One region of the Bacillus sp. MT94 genome, then DNA from elsewhere that is predicted to be linked to it. Evidence: riboswitches for the same ligand, from Rfam matches in the RefSeq annotation. Region 1 holds a riboswitch; the other holds the start of a gene.

Region 1 (3,748 bases):
GAATTATAACATGCAAGGAAAAGTAAAATGGTTTAACAACGAAAAAGGTTTTGGATTTATCGAAATGGAAGGCGCTGACGATGTATTCGTACATTTCTCCGCTATTCAAGGAGACGGCTACAAAGCTTTAGAAGAAGGTCAAGAAGTATCTTTCGACATTACTGAAGGTAACCGTGGACCTCAAGCTGCTAACGTAGTAAAACTTTAATCCAACATATAACAGGAGGTTACCTTACTTGGTAACCTCCTTTATTATTCCTTTGTATATTTCCGTTTTACAGAGCAAAAACTATGTGAAATGCGCAATATACAAAGGAGGCAGTAACAATGGGATCAGAAGTAAATGATTTTGAAGAAGTAAAATTCCGTGTAGAAACAGCACAAAAAATGGTAGGATCAGCAACAATTTCAATGGATCCAGATACATTAGAGCATGCTACTACTGCAGTAGAAGCAGCTCGCTCACAGCTTGAAATTATGAAATCTGTTGCAGTAGATTTAGATGAACCATTTTTAATGAACGAGGAAAAGAAACTAAGCAAATGCGAGCAGCAATTAAACGAAGCAAAGCACTAAAAAACATCCAGAGAATTTTCTCTGGATGTTTTTTTATGACAACTGTTCTCCATACTTTTTCAATGTTTCTCCAACTGTACATTGTCTTATACAAAATGAATGAGCATAATACTTACTATTTGTCTTTCGATTATGTTCTCGCAAGAAACATCCTTCACAATATGTTTCTAATAAGTCATTTACCTCTGTAATGAGTTGCTTTTTATCCACCTTTGCACCTCTCTATTCGGTTATTTCTTTATGACTATCAATGACTGTCCCTTCTAATGCTTGCGTTGCTAATTGATGTGCTTCTTTATTTTGTTTTCTAGATATCGGTTCACATACAAGTTTTAATTTCATTTGCTTCGCCTTTTGTTCAATTTGATCTAAATAATGATTTAAATGCTCATCATAACAAGGCCATTCTCCGGCTAATTGCTGCAGTACCACTTGTGAATCTCCGCGAAGTGTAACTGCTTCATACTTAATCCCTAGTTCCTCGAGTATATTCATACCGTATAATAATGATGCATATTCCGCTTCATTATTATCATATATACCTTCTATATATGCATTGCGGCGAATGCGGTAGTTTGTATTTCCTTTTTTATAATACACACATATACCAACGCCAGCTTCTTTCGTTTGCACATCATACCCCCCATCAAAATAAACGAGTATTTCTTGGGGCTCTTCCTCTACTTGCTTACTTAACTTTTTCATCTCTTTTAATGACCATTCTGCGTCCATTTCATCGTAAAATAAAAGTTCCTTAGCTCTTCCTGTTTTCTCAAAATCCTCTGCAAATTGAAGTACTTCTTCTATGTTCATATACTCTGTTGTTAATTCCGTCTGCAATCCACGCTTCGTTTTATACAACCAATGAATTTTATATTTCATACTACATTCCCCTTATGTAAGACTTCTTATATATATCCGGCTAATTGAAGCCTCACTTTATTTTATTATATTTTATCTAGAGTCACAGCATTATATTCAATATGATTACATACAAAAAGAGCTATCCCTATAGGAATAGCTCTTTCATCTATTACATAAATCTTTCAAATTGTACTCGCTTATTAATCCAGTACATTACAGGCATACCGATCGCCATGACAACAAATTCACCGATTGCACAAGTTAACCAAGACAACATAAATGGTAAACCCAATGCAAGATGAAGTTCAATTGCAATCATAAACATTGTAATCGTAAAGATAACTGTATTAAAAATCATACGAGCCCAAACACCTTTAATAAATCGCATAGAAATAATCGTTGCAACTAACGCAAGAATAGATTGCCCTACTCCAAATACTAAATCGTAAGCGATCATAGGTGAGAAAAAGAGATTCGTTAAAAATACACCTAATACAATTCCGTAAATTGCTTTCTTGTTAAATACAACGAGATGATTAAACATCTCTGAAATACGAAATTGTACATTCGTAAAGCCAAATGGCTGAATAAGCATAGAAACAGCAATATATAATGCCGCTAAAATACCATTACCGACTAAAGTTCTAATATTCATGACAAAATCTCCTTAGTTTTTTTACGTGGGATGGTTTCGAACCACGTTATTCGTTTTTTAAGCAACAAGATTATATTTTACGTGGTAGCCCCTCTTTCGTCAATAGATTCCTATCATAAACTACCTTTTTCCTTTTAGACAACGTATAATGAAACATATGAAAGATTTAGGAGGTTTCACTTCATGACAGCAACAATTCAAAATGAAAAAGTGATCGTTTCCATTTCTGACAAAGGTGCAGAATTACAGAGCGTTCGCTTAAAAGAAGACAACACAGAATATTTATGGCAAGGTGATTCTACTTATTGGGGACGCCGTGCACCAATTTTGTTCCCAATTGTCGGCCGATTAGTAGATAATACATACTACGTAGACGGTAAATCATATTCATTAACACAACACGGTTTCGCTCGTGATCTTACTTTCTCTGTGAAAGAACAAAGCGAAACAAAAATCACTTATATCGTTACTAGTAATGAAGAAACATTAAAAAAATACCCATACGAATTCGAACTACTCGTTTCTTATGAGCTAGATGGACAAATCGTTCATGTAACATATGAAGTAAACAATCCTACTTCAAAAGAGATGTTCTTCTCAATCGGAGCACATCCTGGCTTCAACTTCCCTTTATTGGATGGTGAATCATTTACAGATTATCATTTATCGTTTAATGGTTCGGAACGCTTAGAAACAAGCGTATTAGAAGGACCTTATCTTTCAAACAAAAAGCAATTAATCGCTGAAAATACAACTGAATTGCCACTTACATATGATTTATTCAAAAATGATGCGCTTATTTTTGAAAATATGAATACGAATGAAATTTCGATTCGTTCTCATAAACATAATAAATTTGTAAAAGTAGAATTTGATGGCTTCCCATTTGTCGGCGTATGGACACCAGGGGATAACGCACCTTTCTTATGTATTGAACCTTGGTATGGAATCGCTGACGAAATAAATCCAGCAAAAGATTTCAAGGACAAAAAGGGAATTCAATCGTTACAAGCGAATGAAACATTTACATGTCGTTATAGCATCACAATCGGATAACTACTCTATCCCCTACTTCAAAAAGCATTTAAGTAGGGGATAATCTTATAATTTGGAGGTTTCTCATTTTGATTGAAGTATATATTGATGGTGCATCAAAAGGAAATCCTGGTCCTTCTGGTGCAGGAGTGTTTATTAAAGGCGTTCAGCCACCTGTACAATTATCATTACCACTTGGAACAATGTCCAATCATGAAGCAGAATACCGCGCTTTACTTCTAGCATTAAAATATTGCATCGAGCATAATTATAGCACTGTCTCTTTTCGTACAGATTCCCAGCTTGTCGAACGGGCTGTTGAAAAGGAATACGCAAAAAATAAAATATTTGCACCTCTTTTAGATGAAGCACTGCAGTACATAAAAAACTTCGATCTCTTTTTTATTAAGTGGATTCCAAGTAGTCAAAATAAAGTAGCTGATGAATTAGCTAGAAAAGCTATATTACAAAATTAACGGGGGTATGAGTGTGAAAAAAGAGTGGATTGCTCCTCTTGCTTTATTATTTGTCTCTTTTATTTGGGGAGCTACGTTTGTTGTCGTTCAAAACGCTATGTCTTTCGTTGGTCCATTTACGTTTAATGGTATTCGCTTTTTA
Region 2 (3,748 bases), on a different contig from region 1:
AAAAAATATGTCTAAGAAGAAGCGAGAAGAAGAGCGCGCCTGGAAAGCGCGTAAAGAAAATCAACAACCGCACGGAAAAGTGAAAGCTTTTGCTGAATTAGTTGAAGGAACAGAAAAAACGTGATGATTATTTCATCACGTTTTTTGTATGAGTGGAAAAGTTAATAAAAAGGTTGTACCGATTCCTTTTTCACTTATAATATCAATTTTTCCATTCATAGCTTGAACAACACTGAATACGACCATCATTCCAAGTCCAGTGCCTTTTTCTTTCGTTGAATAGAAAGGCGAGCCAAGACGTTTTACTTGTTCTGAATCCATACCGACTCCTGTATCTTTTATATATAACTGAATATGCTTATGATCAGGAACTAATGTGAAATAAAGATCACCGCCTTTTGGCATAGCCTCAATGCAATTTTTTAAAATATTTAATAAACATTGATTTAGTTTTTGCTTTTCTCCAGCGATAAAAAAAGAAGTGCTTTGCTTTATATAATGAGTACGTACATTTGTTAAATTAGCAAGCGGTGTAATTAACGACAATGCATGTAGTAATTCTTCTTCTAACTGTAATGTTTGTTCTTTTTCAATGCTTGGTTTAGCAAAGGTTAAATAATCTGTAAGAACATGATTTGCTTGTTCAATGCCGTTAATGGCAATGTCGATATATAATTTTCGTTCCTGCTCAGTGCATGTATCTGATTGTAACAGTTGTAAAAACCCTTTTGTTGAAGTTAATGGATTGCGAATTTCATGAGAGATAGACGCTGCCATTTCACCAATTAAATGAAATTTTTCAGCATTTATAAGTTCGTTTTGGAGACGAACTTGAGTTTGTAATATGTGTAGTAAATATAAAATTAGAATCGTACCAAGCATTGAACATAACTCATACACAATAATATGCGGTATATAATCAGTCTTATTTGTAACCTTTGAAAGGAAGAAGGGTATCCAACTAAATCCGTATGTGAGACTGTAGATAATAGCAAGTGTTATTTTTATACGATTAGAAGTTCGATTGAAAAATTTATATGTTAATAGTAGAACAATAAATAGAAGAACAGAACCGATAAGAGATGGGAAAACACCGATCCCACCTAATAATAAGCGATATATGTTTAATACAACTAAGATAGAACCACCAGCAATAGGCCCTCCCGTTAATGTACCGACAATTAATACAATATGGCGCATATCAAATTGAAAACCATTATTTGTTTTTGCTGCAAATGTAATACAGAGTACGGTAGCGAGGCAACAGAGTACAATGAATATAGCTGAATTTAATTTAGGAGAGCGTTTCCCTTTTTGATTCCAAAATAAATGATATACGAGCATTGTAATCAGGATGAATAATATATTTAAAAAGAGATAAATAATAAAGGATTTCAGTGGGATGCCTCCTCTCTTCATATATTAAATTAATCATACTATAAAATGAAAGAAATGAAATGATAAATAGCGGAAAAATCAGAAATTTTTACGCTAGTATACAATATGTTACAATAAGCTGTGTCAATGAAAGAAGAAATTCCGTGCACCGCGCGGGAGAGGTTCGCGAACTCCCTCTATAAAAAACTATGGAAACAACAATATCCTTAGGTATTGTTTTGTTTTTTTATTGTGACAGTTCAAGAACGTTCTTTCTTCTTATTTATAGTAGAGAAGGAGAATGAGTGAAATGAAAAAAGAAAAAGCAGTTGTTGTTTTTAGTGGAGGACAAGATAGTACGACATGTTTATTTTGGGCAATAGAGCAGTTTGCGGAGGTAGAAGCTGTAACATTTAATTACAATCAACGTCATAAGCTAGAAATTGATTGTGCAGCGGAAATTGCAAAAGAGCTAGGAATAAAGCATACGGTACTAGATATGAGTCTATTAAATCAACTTGCTCCAAATGCGTTAACGAGAACGGATATGGAGATTACACATGAAGAAGGTGAATTGCCGTCGACATTTGTAGATGGACGAAATTTACTCTTCCTATCATTTGCTGCTGTATTGGCAAAACAAGTTGGAGCACGTCATATTGTAACCGGTGTATGTGAAACTGATTTCAGTGGTTATCCAGACTGCCGTGACGTGTTTGTGAAATCGTTAAACGTTACTTTAAATTTATCTATGGATTACCCGTTTGTCATTCACACGCCACTTATGTGGATTGATAAAGCTGAAACATGGAAATTATCAGATGAACTTGGAGCATTTGAGTTTGTTCGGGAAAAAACATTAACATGTTATAACGGAATCATTGGTGATGGTTGCGGTGAATGTCCAGCATGTCAACTTCGTAAAGCAGGATTAGATACGTACCTACAAGAACGCGAAGGAGCGAACAACTAATGGATAACTTTTTTGGATTTCGCATCGTAGAGAATTTGCAAAAAATGGACAAGGATATTCAGCGTAAACAACTCAAATACCATAATAAAAGAGTAATGGTCAGCAAGGAATTTACATTTGATGCAGCACACCATTTACACTGTTATGAAGGGAAATGTAAAAACTTACATGGTCACACATATAAAGTTGTATTTGGAATTAGTGGATATGTAAATGAAATAGGTCTTGCAATTGACTTTGGAGATATAAAAGAAATTTGGAAGAATGAAATCGAAATTTATTTAGATCATCGTTATTTAAACGAAACGTTACCTGCAATGAATACGACTGCTGAAAATATGGTCGTTTGGATTTATGAAAAGATGGCAGAAGCACTAACAAAAGAGAATCGAGTGAACGAATATAAAGGAGCTCGCGTTGAATTTGTTCGTCTCTTTGAGACGCCGACTAGTTATGCGGAAGTAAGACGGGAGTGGATGCTTGATGAGTAAAATCCCTGTCTTAGAAATATTCGGTCCGACTATTCAAGGTGAAGGAATGGTTGTAGGGCAAAAGACAATGTTTATCCGTACAGCTGGTTGTGATTATAGCTGTGCTTGGTGTGATTCTGCTTTTACGTGGGATGGATCAGCTAAAGATCAAATTAGACAGATGACACCAGAAGATATTTGGGATGAGCTTGTTGCAATTGGAGGAGAAAATTTTTCTCATGTTACGATTTCAGGCGGAAATCCGGCATTACTGAAAAATATTGAGTTTCTTCTTTCAATATTAAAAGAAAATGGAATGCGAACGGCAATTGAAACGCAAGGGAGTAAATGGCAAGATTGGTTACTTCAAATTGATGAGGTAACAATTTCTCCAAAACCACCAAGTTCGACGATGAAAACAGATTTTCAGAAGTTAGATGCTATTATTCAGAAACTAGCAGGAAAAGATATTAGTTTAAAAGTAGTAGTATTCGATGATCATGATTTTGAATATGCAGTTAAGATGCACGAACGTTATCCAGGTGTACCATTTTTCCTGCAAGTAGGAAACGATGATACAAAAACAGTGGATGATGCGATGCTTATTAAAAAATTATTAGATAAGTATGAGTGGCTGATTGATAAAGCTGTAAATTGTAAAGAGATGAATGATGCAAAAGTATTGCCTCAGCTTCATGCGTTAGTATGGGGAAATAAACGCGGCGTATAACGAGAAGGGATGTTTAAAATGACTGGAAGATTAGATGAAGATTTAAAAGATGTAACATTATTAGGAAATCAAAATACAAAATATTTATTTGAATATAGCCCAGAAATATTAGAGGTATTTGATAATAATCATCCAAACCGTGATTATTTTGTAAAATTCAATTGTCCTGAATTTACAAGTTTATGTCCGAAAACAGGA

The links. A riboswitch is a leader RNA that binds a small molecule or an ion and turns the genes downstream of it on or off. The one in region 1 is predicted to bind preQ1.
Region 2: linked by a shared signal. The riboswitch ahead of queC (7-cyano-7-deazaguanine synthase QueC) and the one ahead of AC1Q51_RS21680 (QueT transporter family protein) in region 1 are both predicted to bind preQ1.

What each region holds. Positions count from the first base shown of each region.
Region 1 is NZ_JBXAEZ010000006.1:138,770-142,517, reverse strand. It holds gene cspB (cold shock-like protein CspB) at 11-208, shown strand; gene AC1Q51_RS21695 (DUF2564 family protein) at 328-576, shown strand; gene AC1Q51_RS21690 (zinc-finger domain-containing protein) at 610-786, opposite strand; gene AC1Q51_RS21685 (ribonuclease H family protein) at 799-1,458, opposite strand; gene AC1Q51_RS21680 (QueT transporter family protein) at 1,610-2,095, opposite strand; PreQ1 riboswitch class I at 2,102-2,146, opposite strand; gene AC1Q51_RS21675 (aldose 1-epimerase family protein) at 2,279-3,151, shown strand; gene AC1Q51_RS21670 (reverse transcriptase-like protein) at 3,220-3,606, shown strand; gene AC1Q51_RS21665 (DMT family transporter) at 3,620-3,748, shown strand, end outside.
Region 2 is NZ_JBXAEZ010000003.1:97,980-101,727, reverse strand. It holds gene AC1Q51_RS12260 (DUF6254 family protein) at 8-124, shown strand; gene kinB (sporulation sensor histidine kinase KinB) at 136-1,344, opposite strand; PreQ1 riboswitch class I at 1,551-1,594, shown strand; gene queC (7-cyano-7-deazaguanine synthase QueC) at 1,688-2,350, shown strand; gene queD (6-carboxytetrahydropterin synthase QueD) at 2,350-2,841, shown strand; gene queE (7-carboxy-7-deazaguanine synthase QueE) at 2,834-3,550, shown strand; gene queF (preQ(1) synthase) at 3,569-3,748, shown strand, end outside.